4 regions of the Pseudoalteromonas undina genome follow, and region 1 is predicted to be linked to each of the others. Evidence: predicted binding sites of a transcription regulator. Region 1 holds the regulator's gene; each other region holds the start of a gene.
The links. Region 1 encodes sigma-54, which starts transcription at its own class of promoters, with help from an activator protein. Its sites were predicted from a motif close to GTTGGCACGNNNNTNGNNT; they were not measured.
Positions count from the first base shown of each region.

Region 2: the regulator sigma-54 is predicted to act here: its motif matches at 2,470-2,488, upstream of flgJ (flagellar assembly peptidoglycan hydrolase FlgJ).
Region 3: the regulator sigma-54 is predicted to act here: its motif matches at 2,803-2,821, upstream of PUND_RS00310 (YggN family protein).
Region 4: the regulator sigma-54 is predicted to act here: its motif matches at 5,930-5,948, upstream of PUND_RS03935 (DUF1707 SHOCT-like domain-containing protein).

Region 1 covers NZ_AHCF03000002.1:292,196-300,349, reverse strand. The annotation lists gene PUND_RS02020 (ATP-binding cassette domain-containing protein) at 1-553, opposite strand, end outside; gene PUND_RS02015 (calcium/sodium antiporter) at 819-1,787, shown strand; gene PUND_RS02010 (KpsF/GutQ family sugar-phosphate isomerase) at 1,791-2,762, shown strand; gene kdsC (3-deoxy-manno-octulosonate-8-phosphatase KdsC) at 2,763-3,314, shown strand; gene lptC (LPS export ABC transporter periplasmic protein LptC) at 3,311-3,865, shown strand; gene lptA (lipopolysaccharide transport periplasmic protein LptA) at 3,855-4,394, shown strand; gene lptB (LPS export ABC transporter ATP-binding protein) at 4,391-5,116, shown strand; gene PUND_RS01985 (RNA polymerase factor sigma-54) at 5,186-6,685, shown strand; gene hpf (ribosome hibernation promoting factor) at 6,712-6,999, shown strand; gene ptsN (PTS IIA-like nitrogen regulatory protein PtsN) at 7,004-7,456, shown strand; gene rapZ (RNase adapter RapZ) at 7,476-8,154, shown strand, end outside.
Region 2 covers NZ_AHCF03000003.1:511,321-519,474, reverse strand. The annotation lists gene flgK (flagellar hook-associated protein FlgK) at 1-1,435, opposite strand, end outside; gene flgJ (flagellar assembly peptidoglycan hydrolase FlgJ) at 1,437-2,432, opposite strand; gene PUND_RS06010 (flagellar basal body P-ring protein FlgI) at 2,570-3,664, opposite strand; gene flgH (flagellar basal body L-ring protein FlgH) at 3,677-4,360, opposite strand; gene flgG (flagellar basal-body rod protein FlgG) at 4,375-5,163, opposite strand; gene PUND_RS05995 (flagellar basal body rod protein FlgF) at 5,185-5,928, opposite strand; gene flgE (flagellar hook protein FlgE) at 6,061-7,383, opposite strand; gene PUND_RS05985 (flagellar hook assembly protein FlgD) at 7,441-8,118, opposite strand; gene flgC (flagellar basal body rod protein FlgC) at 8,132-8,154, opposite strand, start outside.
Region 3 covers NZ_AHCF03000001.1:61,028-69,181, forward strand. The annotation lists tRNA gene PUND_RS00295 (tRNA-Ser) at 611-703, opposite strand; tRNA gene PUND_RS00300 (tRNA-Ser) at 758-848, opposite strand; gene PUND_RS00305 (hypothetical protein) at 1,070-1,210, opposite strand; gene PUND_RS00310 (YggN family protein) at 1,971-2,765, opposite strand; gene PUND_RS00315 (PA3496 family putative envelope integrity protein) at 3,153-3,338, shown strand; gene PUND_RS00320 (glutathione peroxidase) at 3,411-3,902, opposite strand; gene PUND_RS00325 (AzlD domain-containing protein) at 3,992-4,291, opposite strand; gene PUND_RS00330 (AzlC family ABC transporter permease) at 4,288-4,992, opposite strand; gene PUND_RS00335 (cytochrome b/b6 domain-containing protein) at 5,098-5,754, shown strand; gene PUND_RS00340 (c-type cytochrome) at 5,807-6,259, opposite strand; gene PUND_RS00345 (S8 family serine peptidase) at 6,480-8,154, shown strand, end outside.
Region 4 covers NZ_AHCF03000003.1:67,430-75,583, forward strand. The annotation lists gene secD (protein translocase subunit SecD) at 1-799, shown strand, start outside; gene secF (protein translocase subunit SecF) at 809-1,756, shown strand; gene PUND_RS03920 (GGDEF domain-containing protein) at 1,889-3,676, shown strand; gene suhB (inositol-1-monophosphatase) at 3,727-4,530, opposite strand; gene PUND_RS03930 (VOC family protein) at 4,767-5,183, shown strand; gene PUND_RS03935 (DUF1707 SHOCT-like domain-containing protein) at 5,230-5,895, opposite strand; gene PUND_RS03940 (BON domain-containing protein) at 6,210-6,779, shown strand; gene PUND_RS03945 (YqaE/Pmp3 family membrane protein) at 6,845-7,003, shown strand; tRNA gene PUND_RS03950 (tRNA-Ile) at 7,281-7,357, shown strand; gene PUND_RS03955 (methyl-accepting chemotaxis protein) at 7,617-8,154, shown strand, end outside.

The DNA of each region.
Region 1 (8,154 bases):
CCAACACTCCCATTGAAATGGGATCTTGTCCTGCAAAAGGCTCATCATACATAATTAGCTCAGGATCAAGCGCTATAGAGCGAGCCAAGGCTGCGCGACGTGCCATACCACCAGATAACTCTGAAGGCATTAAATCTTTAGCACCACGTAAGCCAACTGCTTGTAGTTTCATTAAAACCACTAAACGGATTAAGTCTTCACTGAGTTGTGTATGCTCGCGGATAGGAAATGCGATATTGTCGAATACCGACATATCGGTAAATAAAGCACCGCTTTGAAATAACATACTCATACGTTTACGTGCCGCGTAGAGCTCTTTACGGGACATGGCGACTATGCTGTCTTTTTTAAATAAAATATCACCGGAGTCGGGTTTGAGCTGGCCACCAATTAAGCGCAGCATCGTGGTTTTGCCAATTCCGCTTGGCCCCATAATGGCAGTAATTTTACCTTCTGGGACATCAAAGCTCATATTTTTGTATATGACCCTATCGCCTCTAGAAAAGGTAACATCCTTTACTTCTACTATTGATTGCGACAAGTCGCTCTCCATAACAATATTCTCTCATATTTCTATTTTAAGGGTTTTTTGGTCAAGATGGAAAAAACAATTCGTAAGATTTTGTAATAGCCACGTAAAAACAGCTATAAGACTGCGACAAATTGACTTAACCGATGCTTAAACAAGCAAGTTAACCCATTAAATAATTATTTTAATAACCGCCTAATGTATTACAGCTTACTCTTTTACTTATACTTTTATGGTGGCTTTTGTTACTATTCGCGCTATCTGAATTTACACTAACTGGCTTATCACAATGGTTACCTCGTTTGTCATTTTAATTCTCGGTTTTGCGGCTCTCGTATGGAGTGCGGACAGGTTTGTTTATGGTGCGGCGGCACTGGCTAAAAACTTTGGCGTACCAACATTAATTGTAGGTTTAACCGTGGTAGCTATGGGCTCATCGGCCCCTGAAATGATGGTATCCGCTTCGGCTGCTTTGGCAAATAAAACCGATACAGCCGTAGGTAATGCAGTTGGTTCAAACATCACTAACATATTATTAGTATTAGGTATTACAGCGCTTTTAAGACCGCTTTCAGTCTCTTCAAGTACATTAAAACGAGAAATTCCACTGGTATTATTGGTGTCTATCGCTACTTGGTATATTTTTTCAGATAACTACTTTTCGTTTTTTGAAGGCGCAGCCTTACTCTTTGGTTTTGTTGTTTTTATTGGTGGACTTATTTTTGTATCACTGCGAGCAAAAAACCAAGACGATCCCTTTGTTAGCGAAGCCTGTGATGAAGTACCTGATAATGTCCCAACCAAAAAAGCCGTTTTTTGGTTAGTCATCGGAATGATTTTACTTCCTGTTAGCTCACACTTTTTAGTTGGCTCAGCCGTTGATATTGCAAAATATTTTGGCTTAAGCGACTTAGTAATTGGTTTAACCATAATAGCCATAGGCACCAGCTTACCTGAACTTGCAGCTTCCATTGCGGGTGTTCTTAAAAATGAAGATGATCTAGCACTGGGTAACATTGTTGGCTCAAATATTTTTAATATTCTCGCGGTGTTACCGCTGGCAGGATTAATTAACCCATCAGTTATTGACGCATCAGTAGCTAACCGTGATGTTTTAATTATGATCGGTGCAACCTTGGCACTTATTGCTATGTCATTGAACTTTAGAGGTCAAAGACGTATCAATAGACTAGAAGGTGGCGTACTCATCGTCGCATTTATGATTTACCAAGGTTATATTTTTAGTCAAGTAGGGTGATCCATGGCAACGCTAAATTTTATTCAACAAGGCTTGCGCGTCCTTGATATAGAACGTCAAGCACTCAGCGATATCGCACAATACGTTAATGAAAGCTTTGATCAAGCGTGCCAATTAATGTACGACTGCTCAGGCCGTATTATTGTTATTGGCATGGGTAAGTCGGGCCATATCGGTAATAAAATAGCAGCCACTTTAGCGAGTACTGGTAGCCCCGCATTTTTTGTACATCCTGGTGAAGCGAGTCATGGCGATTTAGGTATGATTACATCAAATGATGTGGTTATGCTTATATCTAACTCTGGCGAAACCAGTGAAGTGCTTAATATTATTCCGGTATTAAAACGCATTGGCGCAAAAATGATTGCTATGACAGGCAACGAAACGTCAACCATGGCAACATTGGCAAATGTGCATGTGTGTATTAAAGTTGAACAAGAAGCCTGCTCATTAGGCTTAGCGCCAACAGCAAGTACCACAGCAACACTCGCTATGGGCGATGCTATGGCGGTAGCATTATTAGAAGCCCGTGGTTTTACCGCTGATGATTTTGCACTGTCGCATCCAGGTGGCAGTTTAGGCAAACGCTTACTCTTAACCTTAAAAGATGTAATGCACAGCGGTATTCACACGCCTATTATTAATGAAACGCAAACCATTAAAGACGCCTTAATTGAAATGTCAGCCAAAGGGCTTGGCATGACCGCTATTATAAATAGTAATCAGCAATTATCGGGGTTGTTTACCGATGGTGATTTACGCCGTATTTTAGAGCAACGTATTGATATACACAGCACAGAAATTAATGTTGTGATGACAAAGTCATGTACAACAGCCACACAAGACATACTCGCGGCTGAAGCACTGAACATTATGGAACAAAAACGTATTAATGGTTTAATTGTGATTAATGAGCATAATCAGCCCATTGGCGCACTAAATATGCAAGACTTACTAAAAGCGGGGGTGCTATAAATGCAGTTTGAAGATCTTTATCAGCCGTTAAGTGATGATGCAAAAGCGCGCGCAAAAAAAATAAAATTATTAATTTGCGATATTGATGGTGTGTTTTCTGATGGGCGCATTTATCTTGGCAACCAAGGTGAAGAGCTCAAAGCCTTTAATACCAAAGACGGGTTTGGCATTAAAGCCCTTATTAATAGTGGTTTTGAAGTTGCCGTGATCACAGGTCGTCACTCAAAAATAGTTCAACAACGTATGAGCAATTTAACCGTACAACATATATACCAAGGCCAAGAAGACAAACTCATTGCCTATCAAGAATTAAAACAAAAATTAGCGCTCAGCGATGAGCAAATAGCTTACATTGGTGACGATGGCCCTGACATGCCAGTGATGGAAAAAGTCGGGTTTGCAGTAGCCGTAAACGACGCCCACCCACTGATTAAACGTTTATCGCATTATGTCACTCAGTTGCCAGGCGGCTTTGGCGCAGTAAGAGAGTTAACAGATTTACTGATGCTTGAAAACAATAAGCCACTTACTAGCCAAGGAACCAGTTCATGAATGTAGCTCGCATTATACTGAGCATCTTATTCATAAGCTGTATGGTTTGGCTTTGGTATCCTTATTTTTCTCAGGTAGATATTATTGCGGATGAACAAACTCAAACTATTGCTAAGCCTGATTACACTGCGATTGAGCTAAAACAAACCGCTTATAATGAGCAAGGTAAAATAAGCCACAAAGTAACTGCGGTAAAAATGGAGTTATACCAACAACTTGGTTTTACCTTTTTTGAAAAACCTATATTTACGTTATACAACGAGCAGCAAACATGGCGTATTAACGCTGATGAGGCCACCCTCTACGACGATCGTCAACTCGTATTAGAGGGCAATGTAAAAGCGCTAAATTTAGCCGATAACGCCATGATCGATACGATCACAGCCGATAGCATCAATGTAGATATAAAACTACTCACTATGCAGTCAGAGCAGCCTGTCGTTATTACAGGACCTAATTTAAAAATCACAGGCAAAGGCCTTGAGGCCGATTTAAAAACCGAAGTGATTAAACTTATTAACCATACGCGAACCCTATATTATGACCAATAACCTATTTAAAATTCTAATTGTTCCTTCATTACTGATTGCATTTCATAGCCATGCAGAGGAAACCACTGAAGCCCCTGCGGCTAATCAAATCTCAATTAGTGCTGACAGGCAGGAAGGTCAATTAAAAGAAAACGTGGGCATTTTTGAGAAAAATGTTGAAATTATTCATGGTAATCGCCGTATCACAGCTGACCGTTTAGAAGTGCATAAACGCGATGACTTAGGCGATAACAAGCAATTATTAATTGCCACAGGCAGCCCTGCATATTTTGAAGAAACACAAGCAGATGGCACCATCATGAGTGCCAGTGCGAATGAAGTGCGTTACGATGTTTCGCAACGTTTTTTAACCTTAATCGGCGATGCCAGTATTGCTCAAGCAGGTCAAAAAATAACTGCTAAAAGTATCACCTACGATATAGAGCAGCAGTTAATTAGCGCAGAAAAAGACGAAAACTCAACAGACCGTGTACACACTATTTTAGTGCCTGTTGAAAACAAAAAAGAAGACGATAAAGGCCAACCATGAGCACATTAAAAGCAGAGCTACTAGCAAAAAGCTATAAAGGCCGTGAAGTGGTGAAAAACGTTGGCCTAGAAGTTGAAGCTGGCAGCATTGTCGGCTTACTTGGCCCCAATGGCGCAGGTAAAACTACGACCTTTTACATGATTGTAGGCCTTGTACCTAGCGATAAAGGTAAAATATCAATCGATGATCAAGATATCACTTTATTACCAATGCACAGTCGAGCTCGCCTAGGGATAGGATATTTACCACAAGAATCATCTATTTTTAGAAAGCTGACGGTTTATCAAAACTTAATGGCTATATTAGAAACACGTAAAGGGCTCAATAAGCAACAACGTGAAGATACCTTAAATAATTTACTTGATGAATTTAGTATTCAGCATATTCGTGACAGCCAAGGTATGGCTCTGTCAGGTGGTGAGCGTCGCCGTGTTGAAATTGCGCGAGCATTAGCAGCAAATCCTAAATTTATACTACTAGACGAACCCTTTGCAGGGGTTGATCCTATCTCTGTATTAGATATTAAAAAGATTATAGAGCACCTTAAAAACCGAGGAATTGGCGTATTGATCACAGATCACAACGTCCGCGAAACACTTGATGTTTGTGAAAAAGCCTACATAGTTTCTCATGGGGAGTTAATTGCATCAGGCACTCCAGAATATGTATTAAACGATAAAACAGTACGCGATGTTTATTTGGGCGAGCAGTTCAAGCTCTAATATGTGTGTTATTCCACTAAGCATCTGCTAAGATTAATCATACTAATTTAAAAGGATTGTTAGAGATAAATGAGGCAATCATTACAGCTGCGCATGGGCCAGCAACTTACAATGACTCCACAGTTGCAACAAGCAATTCGCTTATTGCAGCTCAGTACATTGGATCTCCAGCAAGAAATTCAAGAAGCACTCGATAGTAATCCCTTGCTTGAAGTTGAAGAACAAGATTACAGTGAAGATGCTGCGGGTAAAAACGAACAAAAAGCCGATACCGATGAATCAACGCTAAGTGCTTCAGCTGATGAAAAACCTAGCGAATATGAGCAAGATAGCGGCGAAGCCATGACCAAAGACACCATTAGCGATGATATGGCAATGGATGTTACATGGGATGAATACATGAGCGCAGCACCGGCCTCTTCATCAGGACCAATGCCTGAAGATGAATCAATTTATCAAGGCTCTTCAACTGAAACGCTACATGAATATTTAATGTGGCAATTGCAACTGACACCGTTTAGCCCTACTGATGAAGCCATCGCGATTGCAATCGTAGAAGCCGTGGACGATTCTGGTATTTTAACCCTTAGCTGTGAAGAAATATTAGAAAGTTTTAATCAAGAAAACGACATAGAAGATGAAGTTGAACTTGATGAAATAGAAGCCGTATTAAAGCGTATTCAGTTATTTGATCCGGTAGGAATAGCCGCGCGTAGTTTACAAGAGTGTTTGTGTATTCAATTGAATCAGTTTGATCAAGACACGCCTTTTTTAAGCGAAACAAAAATGATCTTAACTGATCACATTGACTTACTGGCTGCGCGTGATTATCGCACATTAATGAAAAAAACTAAGCTTAAAGAAGATGAGCTTAAAGAGGTCATGACGTTAATTCACACGCTGAGTCCAAAACCCGCTGACACTATTGTTAGAGAAGAGTCTGAGTACGTTATTCCTGATGTGTCGGTTAAAAAAGTAAAAGGCCGTTGGGTGGTTGAACTAAACCCAGATAGTATGCCTAAAATTAGGGTAAACAGCCAATATGCAGCTATGTCGCGTACGGTTAAATCAAGCGGCGATAGCCAGTTTATTCGCTCACACTTACAAGAAGCTAAATGGTTTATAAAAAGCTTAGAAAGTAGAAACGACACACTGCTTAAAGTAACTAACTGTATTGTGCAGCAACAACAGGCCTTTTTTGAACATGGTCCTGAGGCGATGAAGCCTATGGTACTTAATGACGTGGCCGAAATGGTAGAAATGCACGAATCGACTATTTCACGTGTTACTACGCAAAAATACATGCACACACCACGCGGTATTTTTGAGCTTAAATATTTCTTTTCAAGCCATGTAAGCACTGAAAATGGTGGCGAATGTTCATCTACAGCAATACGCGCATTAATTAAAAAATTAATCGCTGCAGAAAACTCAGCTAAACCATTGAGTGATAGTAAAATTGCAGATATATTGGCTGAGCAAGGAATTAAAGTAGCAAGGAGAACTATTGCAAAGTATCGCGAATCTCTAGCTATTCCCCCGTCTAATCAACGTAAAAGTTTGATTTAAGGCGTACAACAAAGAGGAAAATGTTTATGCAACTGAATTTAACTGGTCGCCATGTAGATATTACCGACTCGCTTAGAGACTACGTAAATAGTAAATTTTCGAAGTTACAGAGGCACACTGATCACATAACGAATGTGCACGTTATTCTCGATGTAGAAAAACTAAACCAAAAAGCCGAAGCAACCGTTCATGTTAGTGGCGCTGAGATTTTTGCTTCTACTGAACACCAAGATATGTATGCCGCTATAGACTCGCTGATTGACAAGCTAGATCGTCAAGTAATTAAACACAAAGAGAAACTTGCTCGACACTAACACTATGAAATTAAGCTCACTTATCTGTCAGGACTGCAGTAAAGCTGCGGTCCTTTTTAATAGTAAAAAAAGAATTTTAGAATTTATCAGTGAATTGGCTCACAATAAACTGCCCTATTTAACACAACAAGATATTCTTAACGCGTTAACCGCCAGAGAAAAACTAGGGAGTACAGGTATAGGTCGAGGAATTGCAATTCCACATGGTCGTATGAGTGGTGTACAAGAGCCTCTTGCACTTATATTAGTGAGCGAAACGGCTATTAATTTTGATGCGATAGATAACAGACCGGTCGATATTTTTGTTGCCTTAATTGTACCTGATGGTGACAATAAGCAGCATTTAAAAACCTTAGCCACTATAGCAGAAAAGCTCAACGATAAAGAATTTTGTAAGCAATTACGAGCGGCAAAATCCGACAATGAGCTGTATCAAGTAATTGTAAGTCAACCGTAGTAACAATTAAGGGTGATAAATGGAATTAATAATTATAAGTGGTCGCTCAGGTTCTGGTAAATCTGTTGCGCTGCGTGTTGTTGAGGATTTAGGTTATTATTGTGTAGATAATATTCCTTTAAATTTATTGCCATCTCTTGTTCGTAGTGTTTCCGACAGCTACAACAAAATAGCCGTAAGTGTTGATGTGCGTAATTTACCTAAAGAGCAGCAACAGTTTAATGAAATCATTGAATATTTACCTGGTTTTACTAAGCCAACGGTGTTTTATTTAGACAGTGACGATCAAACCTTAATTAAACGCTTTTCAGAAACACGGCGTCTTCATCCTCTTTCGATTGACTCACTGCCACTTGATTTAGCAATAAAAAAAGAAAAACAACTCCTTGATGTACTCATTAACCGTGCCGATTATATGATTGATACTACGGATTTAAGTGTGCATCAGCTGGCTGAATCTATTCGTGAAAAAATACTCGGTAAAAAAGACAAACAACTGATCATTACCTTTGAGTCATTTGGTTTTAAGCACGGTATACCCAAAGAAGCAGATTATGTATTTGACGCTCGCTTTTTACCAAACCCGCATTGGGAGCCTGAACTTAAGCCACTCACAGGGTTAGATCAACCAGTAAAAGACTACCTAGCCAGCCACAGCATAGTACAAAAATTTACATGGCAAATTCAAACATTCGTGC
Region 2 (8,154 bases), on a different contig from region 1:
GATTACTAAAGCTGCCAGTGGTTACATCGGTAACATTACCCGGTGAAATAGTCCCTGTACCTGTATTATCAAGGCCGTCTGATGTTCTAATTGGGGAGGCCAATGCAATGTCCTCACCTCGACCTGTTGTCAGCGATATATTGCCAGCCGCGCCACTATTAAGTTTTACCTGAAATTGGTCACCGGCATTACCGGCTCCGGTTACGTTTAGCTTTAAACCAAACGACTCCCCGCTGGTGATAGCTGCTGAATCGATAATGCCACTGGGTGGGATAGTTGCTAAAGAGGCTGTGCCTAAAGGTTCACCTTTATTATCAATTGGCTGAATACTTACTTCGTTAGGATTACCTGTATATGTAATCACAAAGTCACTGGCTGGCAGTTCACTGCCTTTACCTGCCTCAACGGTTGCTGACATATTAGCTGTTCCGGTGTTTGCTTGATAAACAAAAGCACTGACCGTTGGGATATCAAAAATATCCCCTCCGAGCTCACCGTTTGCATCCATACCTAGACGGTTTTGCTGATTAAACGAATCAGCAAGCGCAATACCCATCTGGCCTATTTGATTTTGTGCAGGCACCAAAATATCGTCTCTAAATGCCAATAAACCGCCAATTTTACCTTTGAGTTTAGTAGGGTCTATATCTAATGGCACAGCCTTACCGCCATTTACATCTAAACGTAGCTCTTTAAAGTTAGCATCAGGATCGCCACTGATCGAAAATAAGTTAAATGACCCATTTTGCATAACAACCGCTTCACCTGTACCCATAAACACTTGTTTTTCACCATTAGGGCCATCAAGTGTTTCTATATCAATCAGCTCAGATAAATCACGTATTGCTTTATCACGCTCATTGTAAGCTGAGCTCGCATCGGCTTCGTTTTTAGTACCATGAACACCCGCAATTTCTTGATTTAACGAACTAATACTTTCGATTAACGTATTCGCCTCTTCTGAAAAAATCTCTAATTGCTCATTAACCACCGCTTTTTGCTCTGAAACGATACCTGCAAGCCGATCCATTTGATCAATCAGGTTTTGCGCATCACTCATCACCAACGAACGAGCAACTGTTGATGAAGGTTGATTAAGAGCTTCTTGCACGTTATTAAACATTGAGTTGATACTAGTTGATAAGCTGTTTGATTTTTCTGAAAAAATTTGATCAACCCGACTCGCTTCACTAACAAATTGATCAAAAAAACTTTTATTTGAAGTATCTCGGTTTAATTGCTTTTGCGCAAACTCATTCAATAAACGATACGTTTGACCACGGCCTACCTGATTATCAATCATGGTGGTAAATTCGGTGCGCTCACGTACATACCCTTCGGTATTAACGTTTGCAATGTTTTTACTTGTCGTTTGCAATAACTCAGAGTTTGCTCTTATTCCTGAATTAGCAATATTTAATAAATTAAACGACATGTTACTCTACTCCCTGGCGGATCACGCTTGTGGCGATATTCTTCAATTCGTTACTGTTCAGCACTCTTTTTATTTTGTCTGCATAGTTAGGATCGGTTGCATAACCAGCTTGCTGTAAAGAGTCTAAAAATTTATGCGGCTTTGCCGTATTGTTTAATGCATCTTGATAGCGCGGGTTCTGTGTTAAAAAATCCACAAAATCATTCACGCTATCTTTTATCGAATCATACGCTCTAAAGCTTGCTTGCTTTTTAACTGCAGCACCTTGCTCAAACTCTAAAGTGACTTTACTGGCCTTTTCACCCTGCCAACTTTTATCTGACTTAATATTGAATAAATTGTTTGAGCTATTACCATCACCTTTACTAATAATATGTTTACCCCAGCCAGTTTCTAATGCTGCTTGTGCGACCATAACCGCCGGATTTAAACCAATTTTTTTAGCCGCTGTTTTTGCGTGTTCCCACACGGTGCTTACAAATTCCTCAGCATTTTCAAATGTGCCAGACGCTATGTTTTGTTCGCTTTTTTCAGTTGAATCAACGAGCGGTACTTTTTCAGTGACCTTTTGGTTTTCTTGATGAGGTAAGGTGCTACCCGCACGTTGGTCACTAAAGAAATCTGACGTTGTGCGAAGAACAGAGCCTGGCATAAAGTTTTTTCCATCTGGCGATAATTGCTGCACAATTAAATCTGCAAGACCCAAAGAGCCATTTGATGAAAGCTCTGAAGCCATCTGTTGGTCGTGCATTTCTTCAAAAAACTTAACGCCACTAGCATTAAACGGGCTTTCTTTATCTTCAAAAGCCTCATTGGCTTTACGCATACTTTTAAGCAGCATTTGGGTGAATATAGCTTCAAATTGTGCCGCCGCTTTTTTTAACGCCGCTTTAGATGCATCGGTTGATGCATCACCGCTGTTTAAAGCATCTCGACGCAAAGAGTCTAAGTTGCCTAAATCAAAAAAGTTTTGCTTATCTAGATGATTTGTTTCCATCGGCTTTTTGACACAATAATTAATAATATCTAAAGCAATGCAATAATTGAGCCAGCGAGACTTTCAAGGGTAGGAGTAAGCAGGAATAAAAAGTAAAAAACACCGCAATAAAATTTTAAACGGTGTTTTTTAAAAGATTAAATTACAACAAGTTGACCATTAATTGCACCGGCTTCTTTTAGTGCTTCAAGAATAGCCATTAAATCACCCGGGGCAGCGCCAACTTCATTAATTGCACGTACTAAGTCATCAAGACTTACACCAGGGTCAAATACAAAAGCGCGTGAATCATCTTGATTAACATCAATAATACTTTGCTGAGTAACCACGGTTTCACCCTCTGCTAAAGGATTTGGCTGCGCTACATTTTGTTGTTCCGCAATCGTTACTGTTAAACCACCGTGGGTAATTGCCGCAGGTTGTAATTTTACATTTTTGCCAATAACAATGGTGCCAGTACGCGAATTAACAATTATTTTTGCCGAAGTATCTGCCGGTTTAAACTCTAAGTTTTCAAGAGTTGATAAGTACGATACGCGCTGCGAGGCATCACGTGGGGCAATAACGCGAATAGAGGCTGCATCGAGTGCTTGAGCGCTATTTGGACCAATTAAATCATTAATGGTTTTCTCTAAACGTTTCGCAGTAGTAAAATCAGGGCGGTTTAAATTAAAAGTAATATAGTCGTTTTGCATAAATGGGCTTTTAACAGCACGCTCAACGGTTGCACCATTTGGCACACGCCCTACCGTTGGCGTATTAATCACAACGCGACTACCATCAAGCCCCTCAGCACCTAGGCCACCTACAATTAAACTGCCTTGAGCGATGGCGTAAACATTACCATCAACCCCTTTTAAGAATGTTTGTAATAATGTGCCACCGCGCAAGCTGCCTGCACTGCCAATCGATGATACGGTTATATCAATAGTCTGCCCTGGCTTTCTAAATGGCGGGAGTTCAGCATGAACAGCAACCGCTGCAACATTTTTAATTTTTGGCTTTAAACTAGCTGGTAACGTAATACCAAAACTATTGAGCATGCCTTTAAAGCTTTGCTCGGTAAAACGGCTTTGCTCACCAGTTCCCGGTAAACCCACTACCAATCCATACCCGACTAATTGGTTTGACCGCACCCCTTCGACCATAGATACATCTTTAATTCGCTCAGCACTGGCAGTAAATTGCCAGCCTAGTAGCACCATAAAACAAAAAACTTTAAAACCATTCATGTCGAATGTCCTCTAAAAGGGAAACAATGAGCTACTAAAGAAACGCGTTAACCAACCCGGGCTTTGTGCCTCTTGAGTTTGACCCTTACCTGAATACTGAATACGTGCATTCGCAATTCGATTAGACTCAACAGTATTATCGGCATTGACATCTTGCGGACGCACTAACCCTTCTAGGCGAATAAATTCTTCACCGGTATTTAACGTTAGCCATTTTTCACCGCGAATTACTAAATTACCATTTGGTAGTACTCGCATCACGTTAACCGAAATATCGCCAACTAAGCTATTTGATTGATTTGATTTTGAGTCACCTTTAAATGAGGAGTCACTGCCAATACCAAATTGAATGCTATCGCCGCCAATATTTACCGGTAAACCACCTAAACCAATTACAGGGTCGAGGCTGGCATCGGTTTCTTTATCCGTTTCTGTTTTAGCTGCTTTAGTCGCTTGGGTCGACTCTTGTAATTTAACAGTAATGATATCGCCTGTTCGCAGTGCTTTTTTATCGGCATATAGATCATTCGATAATTGAGTACTGAACAAAGAGCCGGTTGCGACTACTGGCTCCATATTAGGCTCTGGATACATAGGTGCATAATAGGGATCGTCTTGTACTACCTCATTATTTTGTGTAGCTACACAACCACTTAATAGTAAAGTTCCTACTGTAAATAACATAATATTACGCATACAATCCCCCAAAACTATAACTGTTGATTGATATAACTCATCATTTCATCAACGGCTGAGATAACTTTTGAGTTCATCTCATAAACGCGCTGCGTTTCAATCAAATTAACTAACTCTTCGGTCACATTTACATTTGATGTTTCAAGTGAACCTTGAATAATCGTACCTAAACCTTCAACACCCGGGTTACCTTGAACAGGCGCACCGCTTACCGCGGTTTCGGTATATAAGTTTTGCCCTATAGGCTCAAGGCCCGACGGATTAATAAAATCACTAATCGTGATTTGACCAATAACCACGTTTTCGGCCTGACCTTTTACGCGAACTGACACTTCACCATCTTGAGATACGGTGATCGACTGTGCATCGTCAGGTACATTCATTTCAGGCTGAACAACATAACCAGCGCCCGAGGTTACAACACGCCCGTCGCCGTCGGTAGTAAACTGGCCGTTACGCGAATAAGCAATATTGCCATCTGGTTGCAATACTTCAAAAAAGCCAGGACCAGAAATCATCCAATCTAATGAATTTTCAGTAGTGAGCATATTACCTTGCGAAAAGTTTTTTTGGTTAGCCACTACCTTAGTACCCGCACCAAGCATTAAGCCTGACGGCATTTCGGTGTCTTGCGATGAGCGACCGCCTGGTTGATTAATATTTTGGTAGAGTAAGTCTTCGAAAATAGCGCGGCTTTTTTTGTAACCCACTGTACTGGCGTTCGCTAAGTTATTTGATATAACCGATATATCAGTTTGTTGAGCGTCAAGCCCTGTTTTACTTATCCATAATGCTGGATTCATAATAATATCCTCACGTTAAAGTTAAACGATGCGCATCAGCTGTTCTTGACGTTCGTCAATCTCTTCAGCTGTTTTCATCAGTTTTACTTGTAATTCAAATTGGCGTTGGTGACTGATCATATCGACCATTTCATGCACAGGATTTACATTCGATTTTTCTAATGTGCCACCTAATACTTGTACATTGGCTGATGTTTCAACTATTTGGCCTGGTTTAGCTCTGAATAAGCCATCGTTACCCTTCTCGAGCGTGGCGTTGTTTGCATCAACCACTTTTAGCCGATCAACTTCTTCTAAAAAGTTAGCCGGTGCACCTTGAGGGCGTACTTGAATAGTGCCATCTTTGCTAAATTCAATTTTTTCAATCGGTACAGGTAATATGACAGGCCCACCTTCGCCAATAACTTGACGACCGTCGCTGGTAGTCAACATACCTTCAGCAGTGATATTTAACGAGCCCACTTTTGTATAGGCTTCATTACCAGAGGCATCCTGAACACTCAGCCAGGCGTTATCGCTCATAGCGATATCAAGGCTGCGACCTGTTTCCACAATACCGCCCGATGTCATGTTAGATCCTGGGCGCTCTTGCATAGCAAAAACACGAGTCGGCAAACCTTCACCGAAAGCCTGCATTGATCGCGCTTGCGCAAAATCAGATTTAAACCCAGTGGTATTCGCATTTGCCAAATTATTGGCTTTAAGAGCAAGCCCTTGCATGCTTTGTTTAGCGCCAGATGCCGCTATGTAGACCATTTTATCCATAACATCGACTCATTAAGAAATCTATATATGGGTAAATGCAATATAAGTGCCAGATTAAATTTAAGTATGAATAAGATTTTAAGGAGGAATAAAAAAGGCTGCATTAAGCAGCCTTTATAAATCAAAATATGATTATCGGATCTGTAAGATATTTTGTTGAAGCGTTGAATTCACTTCAAGCGCACGAGAGTTTGCTTGGAAGTTACGCTGCGCACTAATCAAATCAACCAGCTCTGTGGTTAAGTTTGTATTTGATTGCTCGAGCGCTGAAGAATTGACTTTGCCTAAAGTTCCTGTTCCCGGTTCTCCTGCTATAGGCTCACCTGAGGTTAAACTTTTTTTCCATGAAGTATCACCCACCTGTTGTAAACCTTGTGAGTTTGCAAACCTAACCATGGCTACTTGACCCAAATATGAAGTGTCGCCATTACTGTACGATGCAACGACTTTTCCATCAGTACCAATGTCAATACCCGCTAAGCGACCCACTGTCGCACCATCTTGCTCTAGTGCTTTTACTTCAAATCGATTTGCATATTGAGTAGGTATTTTACCTGCAGTACCTGCCTCGTCACGCCACTGAATTGCAATGTCATTAAACTGTGCACCGTTGGTTAATAATCCTGAAAAGTTAGCAGTATTTAAATTTACATCATCAAAGGTACTTCCTGTAATAGGTGCGCCATTGGTTGTTTCTGGCGTACCGCTTGCGTTAAATCCAAACGTACTAAGTGGGCTTGGAGTTGCCGTTGCGGCACCGGTAGCATCAAACGGTTTTTGATCCAATGTACCATGCACTTGCCATTCGTTTGGTGCAGTTTTAACAAAATAAAACTGCATTACATGCGGCTCACCTAGTGAGTCGTAAACTGTGGTTGAAGTCGAAGAGTTATAAGTAGTGCCATCTGTTGCATCAAATGGCACAGCTATAACATCGTCACGCGAATCAACATTGAACGACGTATATACGTTTGAAGTAGAGCGCGGAGAGCCTGATGAATCAGGTATTTGCAATGCAGAAGATGTACTTAAACTAACCGAAGTGGTACTGCCTGTAACCTCATTCACCGGAAAACTCTGTAAGAAGTTTCCTTTAGCATCAACTACAAAGTTGTCTTTATTAAGCTTAAACGCACCTGCGCGAGTATAACTAAAATCTAAAGAGCCTAAGTCATTACTTGTTGCAAAGTAACCCTCACCTGTGATCGCTAAATCCAGTGAGTTATTAGTAAACTGCAGCGACCCTTGATGAAACTGCTGAGCAACCATGGTGGTTTGCACACCATCACCATTTTTCGTTTTACCTGCGCTAAATACCGAAGATGCGTATACATCAGCAAATTCAGCGCGAGACTCTTTAAAGCCCGTGGTATTTACGTTGGCAATGTTATTGGCGGTAACATCTAAATCTTTTTGTGCGGCAGCAAGGCCTGTTAATGCAATATTGAAGCTCATAATTAACCTCTAACCTAAAAGTATTTAGCCCGATGGCTAAAAAATACATAAAATCTATTACGCGATTTCTGCGACATCAGTCAGCCTAACCGCACCTTCTTTTGTGTTAATAATAATGCCGCTTGAGCCATTAATATTAACACTTTCAATATTTTTGAATGTAGCTAACGGAAGGCTTGAAAATTCCCCATTTGTGCTACCTTCTGCTTTGATGTTGTATTCACCAGGTGGTAGCCGTTCACCCGCTTCATTTTTACCATCCCATGCAAAACGAATGGCTCCTGCGGGCTGAGTGCCTAAATCTATAGTTTTAACCAACTGCCCGGATGCATCTTCAATGCGAATCATTAAACTATCGACTGGCTTTTCAGCTACAACAGAACCTCTTGATTCACCCGACTCATTAAGCTCAAGTGTATTCGATTCCAACAGCGCTTGTTTGCCAACCAGTGTTGATGCTTGCAATGCCGAATTTGATGTCATCGACGCGGCTAAAGACTCAAAATTAGAGTTTAAATTTGATATTCCTTCAGCCATGGTAAAGTTTGTCATTTGTGCAATCATCTGATCGTTATCAGCTGGTTTGCTGGGATCTTGATATGACAACTGCTGTGTTAACAACGAAAAGAAATCTTCTTGGGTTAACGCATCACTATCCTCTTTTTGTGGCACTTGCTTATCTTGCCAACGTAAAGAGTCCATGTAGGATGAAGAAGTACTAATATCGTTACTCATGAGCTACCCTCAGTTACCGCTGACCTAACAGCAGTG
Region 3 (8,154 bases), on a different contig from region 1:
ATAGGTTGTTAAAATTTAGGCACAAAAAAACCACAATTAAGTGGCTTATATTCAGTAATGGTGGAGAGGGAGGGATAGACTTACTTACATCCATGTAACCAATCGCTACGCGACGCTTGCAGCGGCCGAAACTGTTCCAGACATTTTATCGAACCCTGTCGAGGGTTCTCACCCTCCCAATTAGCGGCAAAGCTTATTTTTGGGCACAAAAAAACCACAATTAAGTGGCTTATATTCAGTAATGGTGGAGAGGGAGGGATAGACTTGCTTACATCCATGTAATCAATCGCTACGCGACGCTTGCAGCGGCCGAAACTGTTCCAGACACTTTATCGAACCCTGTCGAGGGTTCTCACCCTCCCAATTAGCGGCAAAGCTTATTTTTGGGCACAAAAAAACCACAATTAAGTGGCTTATATTCAGTAATGGTGGAGAGGGAGGGATAGACTTGCTTACATCCATGTAATCAATCGCTACGCGACGCTTGCAGCGGCCGAAACTGTTCCAGACACTTTATCGAACCCTGTCGAGGGTTCTCACCCTCCCAGTTTTTAACGGAGTTAAAATTCAGGCACAAAAAAACCACAATTAAGTGGCTTATATTCAGTAATGGTGGAGAGGGAGGGATTCGAACCCTCGATAGAGCTACAAACTCTATACTCCCTTAGCAGGGGAGCTCCTTCGGCCACTCGGACACCTCTCCGACGCATTATTCTGCGTATTATTAATCGGGATAAAACCAATTAATAAAAATAAGTGGTGGAGAGATAGGGATTTGAACCCTAGAGGGGCTATAAACCCCTGCCGGTTTTCAAGACCGGTGCATTCGACCACTCTGCCATCTCTCCACGTCGTGATGCAGGATAATACTTAGGAGAGTAGTCTGTGTAAATAGCAAAAAGATCGTTTGCTTAAAAAGTGAGCGTAAATGCGGTTTTTTTTATAAATAATGAAGATTTAAGGTGATTTTTAGCTATGAGGTGGCTGGCAGCAAACAGGAGGAGCTAAAGAAGAGTCTTCATTAGAGGTTGGGTGTTTGCTGCAACAATACAAAATCATGGTTGGGTGATTATTTGTATTGAATTGCACCGCCAAGTGCTAATTTTTTTCCGTAACGGTTAAGTTTAGCTAGCATTTTTGCTTTGCGATTAGTTGGCTTAACGGCAACGTGAGTTGTGGCTGTTTGGTTAAGTGTATTAATTGGGTTCATTTTATTCGCTCCATGGTTGTGTCTGTTGAAAACATGTGCATTTTGCACGCAGGGTGGTTAAAAATAAAGCGATAAAAATTACTGGTGAAGTATTAGTTTTTTTAATCCGAAACCGTTTTATTAATTTGTCGTTCAACTACTGGTTTATTATTTTTTGTATAATTATTCATCTGGGTTCATTGCTATGTCGCTTTTATATGGGGTCTTTTCGGTTTTTTTGAGTTTAAACTGTTTATAAAAAGAGTTTTTTGAATATTTATTCAGATTAAATTATTTTGTATTGGTTGGGCTTAACTTTGCTTTATTCAAAGATTTAACATGTTATTTATAGGTGGTTAATTATTTATCAGATAAGAGCAGTAAATAAACGATAAAAATAGTGTTGCGAGGTTTTTAAATTATAAAAAAAGTGCCTAGGTTACTAGGCACTTTGGAGTTAGTTGCGTTTTAAAACGCTTCTAACTGGGGAACGTACCATCTCATGAATATAAATCTAAAAAGATGGGTTTAATTATGTTTGCAATTTGGGCTTACAATCATCAGCTTGGGTGGCATTTTAACTATTCTAGAGCGAAGCGAAGATTATACTTTGGTTTGTATTTTACTATGAAGCCACAAAACAATGCTGCACAGCAAGAGTAGATCCGCTCAACAGTCTATTATTTGAGTTAAATGGTTTTAAATAGGGTATAAAAGGCAAAATGCGGCATAGCTTAAAAGCAAATGCCGCAAAGGGAGATTAATGCGGGGTATTATTCTATTAGTGCTGTTTAATAGTAAATAGCTCATAGCCTTTTAATGCAGGAACTTGAGCGGTTAGTTGCGTTTCTTGTTGTGCTATTTCAACAAAATCATCACATAATGAATTTGCACGCTTTTCAAGTGTTTTGGCATGCAGCTCTACTTTTTCTTCTATTTGTGCGCCCATATTTTCCATGCGCTCTTCAAATGCTTGCATGTCACCGCCTGAACTCATTAACTCAGAGCCCAATGCCACTAAAATGCTGCCCATTGATTCCATTACTGCTGATTCAACTGCTGTTTCTATTTGCTTTTCAAACTGCTGTTCAAAGTTTTCACCAAATTGAGTAAAGCTTTGTTGACCCATTACAAAAGTACCTTGCAGATAAAAGGTGCTTTCAACCTCTTGATGAATATCGTCCATTAAGGCTGAAATATTATCGAGGCCGTTAATATTAAACGCATTTGCAACCTCTTCTAATGCTACACCTGCAATTTTAACCCCTTCAAGGGCAATATTGGCCACTTCAGGTAATTGCACGCGTAAATTGTCTGTGTAGTCGGTCATTGCTTGGCGCTGTGCACTATTTAATGCTACTTGCTCGCCATTGATAGACAGCTCACCTTCAGCGGTAAATAGCATGTGCTGATTATTGGCTTTAAAAATTTCTAATTCATTAGGTTTGATGCGCACATCGTTCTTAAATTCAACGTTACATTCATCGTTACTAAATGAAATTGAAGAGTCGCTAGTATTGTGAGCCATTGCTACTGGAGCGCACATTATCGCGCTAACTAATAATAATTTTTTCATGTTTATTCTCTGCTTTTTGCTGATGATAATTAACTTATAACAAGTTTGATGCCAATTATTTTTAATGTTTTAAAACAATGGCTTGAGATTTTTTGAATGCTTTAAAGTCGAAAGTGTACTCATTGAAAATACTAAAATATGGTCAAAATAACCAACAATTAAATGCTAATAAATAAAATTTATCGATACGATAAAAAACTCTCACTTTCCACAATTCAAATTTAACGCTATTTATTCACAATACTGACACAGAGACTATTTAGGATAGCTATGTGGCTTTATTTTGACGTAAATTTGTACAGCTAATTTATGTTGAACATTTTAATTTCACCAATTATCGCGATATAGAAATCCGTAATTGGTCTCAAACACTTTATGGAGTGGGTTGTGGGTAAGACATTTAGTTACGATGCGCTAGATGATGATTTTGTTGAAGACGAATACGAAATGGTCGGGCGTAATCAACACGACAAGAAAAAGCAAAAGGTGAAAAGAAAGTTAGAGGATTACCTTGAGCAAAAACGCTTGCGTAAAAATCTAGGTGAAGATGACTTAAACGATTATATTGATTAAGCTCTCGCTAGTACAAATAAGCGTTACAGTTTGTAATAAAGAGGCTTTGTGCCTCTTTATAGTTTTTTGGGGTTAAGCCTTAGCTGCAAGCAGAGCTTTTTCAATTACTTTTTCTAGTTTTTCAGGTTTAGTAATAGGTGCAAAGCGCTTAATAGGTGTACCATCTGCCGCTACTAAAAACTTAGTGAAGTTCCACTTAATTTTTCGGGTTAAAAACCCCGGTAGTACAGACTTTAAATAGCGGAAAACAGAATCTGTATGCTGGCCATTTACATTCACTTTTTCTGCGATTAAAAAACTAACCCCGTAATTTATTAAACAACCTTGCGCTATTTGCTCAGCGTCGCCGGGCTCTTGTTGACCAAATTGGTTACATGGAAAGCCTATAATGATCAAACCTTGGCTTGCATACTTTTCATGTAATGCTTGCAATGACTGATATTGATAAGTTAATCCACATTCACTTGCGGTATTTACGATTAATACAACTTTACCTTCAAACTCTTTAAAGTCGATTGGCTGGCCTTGTAGGCTGGTAGTCTTTAGTTGATGGAATGGGTGCATATAAATACGCTTATTATTTGTTTATTTTGCATAGTCTAACCCTTGCGTGATGATCTACAAAGTCTAAGTCACTTTTACAGCGCTTACTGCTAATTTAAAATTAAAAATAGCCCCATACCGGCCAAGGTCGTTAAGTAAATATTATGCGTTTTGTAAGCAACAACAATAGCGACTATGGCAGCACTGAGATAAGGGTTCTGCCAGTTTAGATTAATACCTTCGTCATTTATAAATACAATTGGCACCCAAATCGCCGTTAGTACCGCAGGTGCACTAAAGCTCAAAAACTGTTGCATTTTAGGCCCTACTTTAAATGGCAAGGCGCGGTGTAAGAATAAATAGCGAGTAAAAAAAGTAATACATGCCATTAGTAAAATAGTGGTCATCATTTTTTGGCCCCCTTATTTTGCACTAATCTGGTAACAGCGTAACCTGCGCTCATTGCTAGAAGCGCAGAGCATACTAACCATAATTCAAAGCCTGTGCTTTTTAATAAAGTGGCACTGATCCCTGCAACAATGACTGTAACTAGAGTAGCTAAGTTTTTAATCCCTGGAATTACTAAGGCAATAAAAGTTGCTGCAATAGCAAAATCGAGTCCTAAATTAGTGAGATCTGGAAGCATAGTACCGGCTACAATGCCAATGAGGGTCCAAATATTCCACGCAATATAAAAGCTAAAACCTGCGCTCAATGCATAAATTAAACGGGTTTTAGTACGATAGGCGCGCGGGTGGTGCGAAAAAGCAAATAGTTCATCAGTTAACACAAAGCTGACAGGCAGGCGCCATCGCATGGGTTGCTCAATCACTTTGTGACGAACTGCCAAGCCATATAAAAAATGGCGAGAGCTAATAATAAACGTGGTAAAAAGAATGGTTAGTAGAGGGGTATTACCAGCAATGAGCTCAATTGCAACCAGCTGCGCCGAGCCTGCAAATACCAGTAGCGACATGGCTTGAGTTTCAAATGGGGTAAAGCCATTTTGTATTGCTAACGAGCCACATAAAATGCCCCAAGGAATAACCGCTAAACACAGTGGCAGCATATCTAAAAAGCCTTTTAATACTGGTTTTTTAATTGATTGCATGTGTTTTACTCTGCGCACTGGTAGAAAGACTCATCGGGATACCTTAATATTGAGAAGCTAAAATAGTTAGCGTTTTAGATGATACTTTTTTTTAGGGAAGGTGCAATGTTTAAGGTAAAAGTGTGGGATGGCTTTGTAAGAAGCTTTCATTGGTTATTAGTATTGAGTATTGCTGCGCTTTATTTTAGTGCAGAAGAGGGCATGATCGAACTTCATTTTGTGGTTGGCTTTTTTACTTTAGCGCTTATTTCAACACGAATTATATGGGGCCTATTTGGCAGTAAAACAGCAAAAATATCGGTATTACTGCACTCTCCTAAATCGGTGCTTGCTTCTTTTGCTGGCAAAAAAACAAATGAGGCGGGCCATTCTGCACCTGGTAGCTATATGGTGTTATTATTTTTTATTCTGATCATAGCGCAGCTAGTAAGCGGTTTAATGAGCAGTGATGGTATTTTAACTGATGGCCCGTTAGCGCAGTATGTATCAAGTGATACCATTGATTTTGCCAATTGGTTGCACCATATCAATTTTGATATTTTATTTTATGCGATTATTTTGCATGTTGTGGCTATTATTGCTTACAAAATTAAAGGCAAACCATTAGTCAAAGCAATGATCACCGGTAATAAAGCACTAGCAACAAAAAGCTCAGAGCCAGAGACAAAGTCACCATGGGTTGCATGGGTTATATTTTTGCTACTACTAGTTTTATTAATGAGTACCTGGGGAAGTGAGCATTTAAGTTATTTGCTTAGTTAAAAAAAGTGGCGCTAATACAGCGCCATTTTTGTTCTTAATACACAGTTATATATTAGTCTTTGAATTGCTTATGACAATCTTTACAGCCTTTAGCCCATGCACCAAACGCTTTACCAATAACAGCTTTGTCACCGGTTTGAGCTGCTACAGCAAGTTCATCAGCATATTGTTGAAATGCTGTCGCTTTTTTCATAAAAGTATCGTTTTCAGACCATACCGCAGGAAGTGCTGATGTATCACCCTTATCAGTACCTGCGTAAAAAGCTTCCCAAGGCATTTTAGACAATGCCGCTGCGTTATTTGCACGCTGCTTAAATTGCTCTGCATCAAAAGGAATTTTACCCTTGAGCATGGCACCCATATCGCCTATTTGAACTGAAATCATAGAAAATGCAGCTTGGCGATACTCAATCGCATCACTCGGCTCTTTGAATGCAGAATTTGCAGATACGCTAAATGCGCATGTAGATAGTAACGCCCCGATAAATACTTGCTTCAATTTCACTTTACTCTACTCCTTTAAGGGTTCTTTAATTATCTTTGTATCTTAGCTCAGGCTTTAGTTCAAGGGAATGCATAGATTATTACTTTGATATTATTAATGGGCTTGAATCAGACTGATATTATTTCATGGTTTATTGTGAATATTTGTAAACGCGGTGTTGCTGGTTGCTGCTTGGTTGTGTACATTCAGATGTCATAAAAATAACCAATGAAGAGCGTTTATGAAAAATAATATTTTTAAGCTGTCAGCGTTGTCTGCAGCGATAGTAATTTCGTTATCAGGATGTGGTGGCAGCGATAATGACAATAATAATAAAGTCCCTGTTGTTACTGATGTTGCACCAAAGGCAAGTGATGTCGTAGTCGTTGATTTAAAACAGTGGGTTCCAGTTACTGCTGATTTTAAAGCAAGTGATAATGATGGTGATGCACTTACTTTTAGCTTTACTGAAAATGGCGAGGAAATTACCGCGCAAGATGGTGTGTTTAAGTTTAGCCATGGCATGTTAACGGTAGATGGTAACTCGTTTACATATGTTCCTGTCTCAGGGGAAGATGCTGTTATTGACTACACAGTAACTGCAAACGGTAAAACGGCCTCTGCGAAAATTAATATTTCAGGAATTATTGGAGACCCTCTTGCAAATGAGCAGTGGCATTTAAACAATACTGGTCAGAAAGCTTACTCGCTCAGTGACGAGATGAAGCAAGGCCTAATTGATTTATACGTTAGCTTATTTGGCGATACAGAAGAACAAGCGCAAGCCGATGTTAACGCTAGTTTTGCTCAATCGGAGGCGACCGAGCTTGTTGCTGGTGAAGATATGAATGTTGTTGATGCTTATGCTCAAGGTGTTACTGGGGCAGGTGTAACGGCAGTTGTAATCGATTCAGGTATGGAAATCCGCCATGAAGATCTGATAGATAATGTATTACCAAACCGTTCTTTAAACTTAAATGCTGATGCGACTGACCGTACAGATCCTACTAGTATGTCAAACAGTGGTGATCATGGTACAAGTGTAGCTGGTTTGATTGCTGCAAAAGGTTGGAATGGTAAAGGTGGCCGTGGTGTTGCTCCTGATGCTGGTTTAATTGGTATGAATTACCTTGGTGGTGCTAAAATCCCACAAACTGAGTTAATGGTGCATGGTTTCCCTGGAAGCGGCATTAGCACAACAGAAAATATTTCTGCATTTAACCGTAGTTATGGCATAACTTTCCCAACATTTATTGCTTATTCAGAACTAGATGAAGCTATTGAGTCATACCCAAACCTAAATCTGCGAGATGGTAAGGGTGCACTTAATATGAAATCGAGTGGTAACTCTTTTGTTGATGGCGGAGATGAAGGCTCACTATGTGAAGATAATGGTGCTAACGACTTAGGTTTAACATGTTACAACGGTGCGTTTGAGCCAAGCCAAGGTCATCCTTACTATCTAAGTGTTGCTGCTGTAAATGCAAATGGTAAGCATACTAGCTACTCAACTGCAGGTGCTAACTTAATGGTTTCAGCGCCAGCTGGTGAATATGGTCGTTGGGCACCTGCAATGGTAACAACGGATCAGATGACATGTATCAACGGTTACTCAGGCTTTAATAGTGGTGCTGTTGCAAGCTTTACTCAAGCATATGGAGAAGAGTTTGCTATAAGCCAATTCCCATTCAACTACCCTGGTAATGAAGATAACGCAAGTTGTAACTACACATCTACATTTAACGGTACATCGTCTGCTGCGCCAAATGCATCAGGTGTAGTGTCGCTAATTCTTTCCGCTAATCCTGAACTAACTTGGCGTGATGTGCGTCATATCTTAGCATCAACAAGTACATCAATTGACGCTGAAAATGCCCCTGTGAAGTTAACTACCGCAGATGGTGAGTTTGTTGCAC
Region 4 (8,154 bases), on a different contig from region 1:
AAAAATGAATGCCTTTACCAAGCGTGCTATCGGTAAACGTATGGCTACCGTGTTTATTGAATACAAGCCATCAGGTAAAAAAGACAGTGACGGTAAAGCACTTCCGCCAATTAAAGTGGAAGAAGTTATTAACGTAGCAACCATTCAAGCGCGTCTTGACCGTTCATTCCGCATTACCGGTATTGATAACCCAGCTGAAGCACATAACTTAAGTTTACTACTACGTGCGGGTGCACTAGTTGCGCCTATTCAAATTGTAGAAGAACGTACGGTTGGGCCAAGCCTAGGTCAAGAAAACATTGAAGCAGGTATGACCGCTGTAGCTCTTGGCTTTGCGTTTGTACTGGCCTTTATGCTTATTTACTACAAAGGTTTTGGCCTTGTTGCGAATATTGCACTGGCTGCCAACTTAGTACTTATTATTGGTGTTATGTCGTTAATTCCAGGTGCAACGCTTACTCTACCGGGTATAGCTGGTATTGTACTGACTGTTGGTATGGCAGTTGATGCGAACGTACTTATATTTGAACGTATTCGTGAAGAGTTAGCCGATGGCCGCAGCCCTCAACAAGCGGTTCATTTTGGTTACGATAGCGCCTTTAGTACTATTTTTGATGCCAATATCACCACATTAATTGCGGCGATTATCTTGTTTGCTGTTGGTACCGGTCCTGTTGCAGGTTTTGCGGTAACCCTAGCAATTGGTATTTTAACCTCTATGTTTACAGCAATTATAGGTACCCGTGCGGTGATCAACCTATTTATTGGTGGCAAACGTGTTGATAAACTTTCAATTTAAGGAGCAGACATGCAAATTTTAAGATTGGGCGGAAAAACCCTTCGTTTCATGTCTCTTCGAAAAGTGGCAATGGGCTTTTCTACGTTATTAATTATAGCGTCGCTGGCGTCACTTTTTGTTAAAGGCTTAAATTTCGGTTTAGATTTTACTGGCGGTACAGCGGTTGAGGTGGGTTTTTCGCAACCTGCCGATCTGAAAAAAGTACGTAATGTACTGGCTGAAAATGATTTTGCTGATGCATCGGTGCAGCTTTTTGGCTCAAGCCAAGAGATACTGGTTCGTTTAGCCCCTCGTGGTGATGATGTAAAAGCAGAGGTAATTGGTAACCAAGTGATTGCTGCACTTAAACAAGCCGATGATAGCGTAGTAATGCGCCGCATTGAGTTTGTAGGCCCAAGCGTAGGTGAAGACTTAAAAGAGCAGGGTGGCCTTGCCATGTTAACTGCACTTATTTGTATCTTAATTTATGTGGCGTTTCGCTTTGAATGGCGTTTTGCTGTGGGCGCAGTTGGCGCGCTTTTACACGATGTAATCATTACGATTGGTTTATTCTCGGTGCTTGGTTTAGAGTTTGACTTAACTATTTTGGCAGCAATACTTGCCGTGATAGGTTACTCACTAAACGATACCATTGTTGTATCAGACCGTATTCGTGAAAACTTCCGCAAAGTGCGTATTGACGACACGATTGAAATTATTGATATCTCGCTTACGCAAACACTTAACCGTACCTTAGTAACCTCAATCACTACTATTTTAGTACTGATTGCGTTATTTGTATGGGGCGGCCAAACCATTCATGGCTTTGCTACTGCACTACTATTTGGTGTGTTTATTGGTACTTACTCTTCAGTTTACGTTGCCAGCTCGGTGGCTATTGCCATGGGCGTAAGTAAAGAAGATTTAATACCAGAAGTGATTGAAAAAGAAGGCGCTGATTTAGATCCAATGCCTTAATTGAGATTAAACTATTCTTAAAACAAAACCGCTCCTAGTGAGCGGTTTTTTATTGCCTCCTATATAAGTCACATAATAGTCATACTCAGTTGGTATTTTATTGCTCTTATTAAATTTTTATTTGAGCTAGTAGTGACTGAGCAACGACAAGTCTTAGAATCAATTTTGCAACAAGGAGCAATAACAACCTTGTTCCAACCTATTTTCGATATAGCTAAGCAATCTATTATTGGGTATGAAGCGCTTAGCCGTGGCCCTAAAAATGGTCCGTTAGCCATGCCAAATAAGCTATTCGAAGCAGCTCATAAATACCAATTGATTTCAGAGCTTGAGCTTTTATGCCGTTCTCGCGCCATTGAAAATTTTGTAAAACTCAGTCTGCAAGGGAAGTTATTTTTAAATGTCAGCCCAAAAATTCTACTCGATCCGAGCCACCCTAAAGGCGAAACCTTACATTTAATTGAACAGTTTGGTCTTGCTGCCAATCGAGTGGTGATTGAAGTAACTGAACAAGAAAAAGTAGATGATGGCTTTTTACTGTTAAAAACCATCGCTCATTATCGAGAGCTAGGCTTTACGATTGCTATTGACGATCTCGGTGCAGGTTATTCAGGACTAAAGCAATGGTCGCAGTTATGCCCAGATATTGTAAAAATTGATCGTTACTTTATTGATCATTGCGATCAAAGCGAAGTTAAAAAAGAATTTCTAAAATCAATTATGGTGTTAGCACGGGCAACAAATACAGCGGTGATTGCAGAGGGAATCGAACGTTCCGAAGAGCTAGATTTAGTTAAAAGTATAGGCATAAGTCATGTTCAGGGGTTCTTGTTAGAAAGACCGAGTCAACAGCCAAGTTATGACTACAACTGTAAACAGTTACAATCGCTCACTTCGACCCAAGCCGCCTCAAAGTTTGAACAATCAATGGCAATAGGTGTGCTTGCTGTTGCTCAGCCTGCTATTAGCAGTCATACGCGTTGTAAAGAAGCTCATGCACTTTTTGAGCAAGACAAAAGCATAATCAGCTTACCGGTATTAAATAGCAGTCAGCAGCCAATAGGGCTGTTACACAAAGATCAGCTAACAGAAGTGTTTGCCGCGCCTTATGGGCATGCACTTTATGATAAATGTGAAGTCACTGAGTTAATGGATAAACAACCTTTGGTGGTTGATGAAAATCAAATGCTTGATATTGTCTCCCAGCAAATAACAGAGCAAGACTTTGATATTCGTCGCCATATTGTTATCACCTGCAACAATAAGTATTTAGGCTTGGCACCGCTCAGAGACATACTAAAGCACATTACAGCAGAAAAAATCCGCCACGCTCAACATGCTAACCCTTTGACCATGTTACCGGGTAATGTGGCAATTAGTGAGGTAATAGAGCAGCGTCTACAACATAAACAGCCATTTTCACTAGCTTATATCGATTTAAATCACTTTAAACAATTTAACGATTTGTATGGCTATGCCAGTGGTGACAGCGTAATAAAACTTCTGGCCGATGTTACTGTAAAAGCGTGTGCGCACAGCGCTAACTTTGTCGGGCATATTGGCGGCGATGACTTTATGGTGGTGTTTGAAAAAAAAGATGCGGTGGAGATTTGTAATACCATTATCACGCAATTTGAACTACAGTCACGCGTGTTTTTTACGCCAGAGCATATTGCTGGAAAAGGGTATTGGGCAACTAATCGAGAGGGCGAAAAGCAGTTTGTACCTTTACTTACATTATCGATAGGTTTAGTTGAGCCTGATCTGCAGCAGTGCAAAAATAGTCATCAAGTAGCGGCATTAGCGACAGATGCTAAAAAAGAAGCAAAACGTTATCGTCAAAGCTACTTATTTATATGTAATCGAAGAAGGCCTGCTCCCGCTATTGTACGTTTATCCAATAGTAAAAAAAGTGGCTAACCAAAAGCAAAAAAGGAGCCTAGGCTCCTTTTTTTAGTACGTAATTACGATTAACGTAATAACGACTCAGATAATACTGGGCGCATTTCGCGAACAATTGCCTGTGTTAGCTTAGGTGCACCACAGATTACGTTACCGCTCACGTTGTAGTTATTACCGCCAGCAAAATCAACAACCATGCCGCCAGCTTCTTTAACTAATAACTCACCTGCTGCTGTATCCCAAGGTTTTAAACCAATTTCAAAGAAACCATCAACACGACCCGCTGCAACATACGCCATATCTAGGGCTGCAGAGCCTGCACGACGAATATCAGCTGTGTGAACAAATAACGCTTTAAACGCTTCAGAGTATGCATCTAAGTGATGTTTTTGTTTGAAAGGAAAGCCTGTAGCAAGAACTGAACCAGCAAGTTCAACAGTTTTAGATACACGTAAACGTTTGCTGTTTAACTGTGCGCCTTGACCGCGAGAAGCAGTGAAAAGCTCGCCACGAATTGGATCGTAAATTACGGCTTGGTCTAAACGACCTTTAACTTTAAGTGCAATAGATACTGCGAAATGAGGGATACCCTTGATGAAGTTAGTTGTGCCATCAAGTGGGTCAACAATCCATTGGTAATCAGCATCCTTACCTTTGTGTTCGCCTAACTCTTCACCAACGATGCAGTGATCAGGGTAAGAACGTAAAATAGTGTCACGAATTACGGCTTCGGCTTCTTTATCAATGTTAGTAACTAAATCGTTGGTGCCTTTTTGTTGCACTTCAACTTTTGATAAATCTTCACTTGCACGAAGAATAAGTTTGCCTGCGTTACGCGCAGCGCGAACCGCAATGTTTAACATTGGATGCATGGTATTACCTTTGGGTTGTAAAAGAACGTTTATATATTTAAGCCGGCGTATTTTAGCGGTTTTTGCCATAAAGTAAACCATAAAGCCTAAATACTTGTGAGTGTTTTTTGTACAGGTATGATCTTTCGATATATTTATCGAAATAAAAACAAGCAATAAATTTGTAAATTAGCGCTTTACCTAAAGTGAGCTTGAGGTTTTATGATGTTCTATATTCAATTAACAGGAAGAAAATTATGAAATTAGAACACGTAAATTTAGTTGTCAGTGATATAGACGCCATGCTTAAGTTTTACCAAGCAGCGTTTCCCTATTGGTCAATTAGAAGTGAGGGAGAAGGAACCTGGTATGGTAAAGCAAGGCGCTGGGTACATTTTGGTGATAACGATCAATATATTGCTATAAGCGATCACGGTGAAGGGAAAAATCGTGACTTATCAGGGCATCAAATTGGCTTGGCACACTTTGCCTATGTAACCAATAACTTAAATGAAGTAATAGCGCGCTTAAAGCATGCGGGCTTTGCAATAAGTAAGCAAGGCGCTGTAAATCCATTTAGAAAGAACATTTATTATATTGATCCCGCAGGGTTTGAGGTTGAGTTTGTAGAGTATATGAGTGATGTACCTAGTGAGCGAAATAACGACTTATAATATGAATGAAGCCAACTATTTTGGCTTCATCAAATGTTTAGCATATTTAATAATGTTTACCATTCATACCAAGTTGAGTTTTTAGATCATTTGCAAAGCTAATAAATTTTTCTTTAATAGTGCGCTTAACTTTAACTTCCACAGAGCCTAAAACAGTTTTTCCTTCAATTTGAATCGTTGGCGCTTGGCGTTTATTGAGTGAAACTGTTTTATTTTCAAAACTGCCTAAAATACAAAACATTTTAGAAACTACATTAACGTGCTCAGGTACATATATTTCTTCGCTGCCAAAGTAACAATTAACGTGAATAGTGACATGTTGGTGGGTAAAAATAGCATCCGTAAAATCAAGATTGATTGACCCCATGTAGTTTTCTATATAAATGTTTTGAGGCACCACCCATTGGCCGCTTCGTTCACTTGAACCAAGAATGCTTCTTAATGTAAGTGGCTCTTCATCAGTCTCATGCTGCGCACTATAATTAGGTGCAAACTGCGAGTGCTTTTGTGCCTTATATTGCTGGTCAGTAATTAAGGTTAAATCTTCAACAAGGGCCATAAGCGCGCTATTGTCACTCGCTGCCATTGCATCGTCTAAGCGCCTCTCAAATGCTTCTACAGAAATGACACCATGGCTGTAATTATAAATGAGTTGATCAATTACTTGCTCACGAACTTGCTCGATAGGGCGGTCTTCAATTTTAACAGACATTTAAATTATCCTTTTAAGGTTGCTGGCTAGTTCAAAGCAAGCCTTATACCAAATAATAATTCATTTAAAATCATTGGCTTATGTTTTTTTGTTTTTTCATCCTTTATTATATTAACGACAGATTAACCAAATATACAATTATTTAGTAAGTTTCGCTATTCGAGAAAGTTTTACGCAATGGTCTGTAAATGTTTACTTCGTAGGTTTAAGTCAGTATCGGTAGTTTTAATTTAAACCATTGAAATTTAAGTGTAAAAATAGTTGGCCCGATGTTCGCATTAGTTCAAGTGTCTTTAATCAAAAGGAGAACGATTATGAAAACATTTAATAAGTCTATGATTGCAGCCCTAGTATTAGGAACAACCGCAATGGGCGCTCAAGCAAGCAGCTGGGAAAACGAAAGTAAAGATGCTTGGATTGATGGAAAGGCAGAAACAGTACTGCTGATGAACACCAATCTAAACAACTTTGATATCAACACGGACGTAAAAAACGGCAAGGTAATGCTAACAGGTAAAGTAAACAGCGATGTAGATAAAGAACTTGCTGAAGAACTCGTGCTAAGCCTAGATGGTGTAACTGATGTTGAAAACAGTCTAACTGTGGTAAAAAACACCGACATGAAGAAGCATGATTCTAAAATGATGGGTAACGGTACCGAAAGTGATTTAACCGATGCCAAAATCACAACAGTCATCACAACGCGTTACTTATTTGATTCTGAAGTAGGTGGTACAGACATTGATGTTGATACCGATAATGGTGTAGTAACTCTTAAAGGTTCAGTTGAGTCTGATGCTGAAAAGCAATTAGCGATGGAAATTGCTAAGAACGCTGAAGATGTTCGCAAAGTAGTTGATGAATTAACTGTTATTGCAGAATAATACACTATACTAAAAGCCCAGCCTTGCTGGGCTTTTTGCTTTGCTAACGTTAGAAGGGTTAAATTATGGATATTATCAGGATTATTTTTTCTATTTTATTACCACCACTGGGTGTATTTTTACAGGTGGGGCTAGGGATGCACTTTTGGTTAAATATTCTGCTAACCTTGCTCGGCTATTTCCCAGGATTAATTCATGCGATTTATATTATCGCCAAAAAATAACACCATATCGCAGTAATACATTTAATACTGAGTTGCTAATTGCCATCGTAAGGTATGTGTATTAGTTACTCAGACTACTATTATTTAATGAGTTCGTTTCTTCGAAGTCATCATCAATAAATCTAAAAGCTTACTATTTGAGCAGTTGGCCCTTTGATTGTTAAAATAAAGCTTTTTGCTAGTGACAAGCCCCTAAAAACTTTTTATACTGCAACCCGCTTTAGTCGCTCTGTGGCTAAACGCTTCAAAAATTAACTGCTTACAGTTATACAAAGATGGCCCCTTAGCTCAGTTGGTTAGAGCACACGACTCATAATCGTTAGGTCCCCAGTTCGAGTCTGGGAGGGGCCACCACTTTTCAAAGCTTTCCAAGTAAATAAAAACTCATTTTCCTAGTTTATAAAATTCGCTTTTGTTATTTCTATCGTATTTTCACCAGTACACTGATTTTTTTATTAATTCTATTGAATACATTGCAATAAACACAGTTGAATCTACTATTAAAGTGTTATGGGGTTTTATTATAAAAATCTTTACTTTATGCCCTTTAATGTCGCTACTGTTAATTGTCTGCGGTATATAAAATACTGCTTAGTTACCCCTTAGGTGCTCTATGTTATTAAAACGAAAAGTATACCTCAGCCTTATTCTGGCTGTTGTTGCTCCTTTAGCAATATCTACTCTAATCTTTTCCAATAGTATTCGCTCAAATACAGAAGAAAAACTAGCAAAAGTAGATTTACCGACTGCGCTTAGTGAAGTTAAAAGCCAAATAGAGCTGGAACTTTCTACACCTATTGTTGTAGGCAAAGAAATAGCGCAAAACTTATTTGTGCAGCAATGGATGAATAATAATGAAGATGCGCAAAGTCGAGGTAAATTTATTGATTACCTCAAACATATAAAAAATAAAAACCAAGCCAGTAACGCATATATTATTTCTAAAAACTCCCGTAACTATTACACCGATGAGGGTATTTCCAGGCAAATAGATAGTAGTGATACTTGGTTTGATGCTTTTTTAGCATCGGATAGACCATTTGAAGTAGCGCTCGACATAGATAAAGGCAGCTCTGAGGTGATGGTATTTATTAATTATGCCATTGAGCTTGATGGGCAACGACAAGGAATTGCCGGAATTGGCCGTTCGC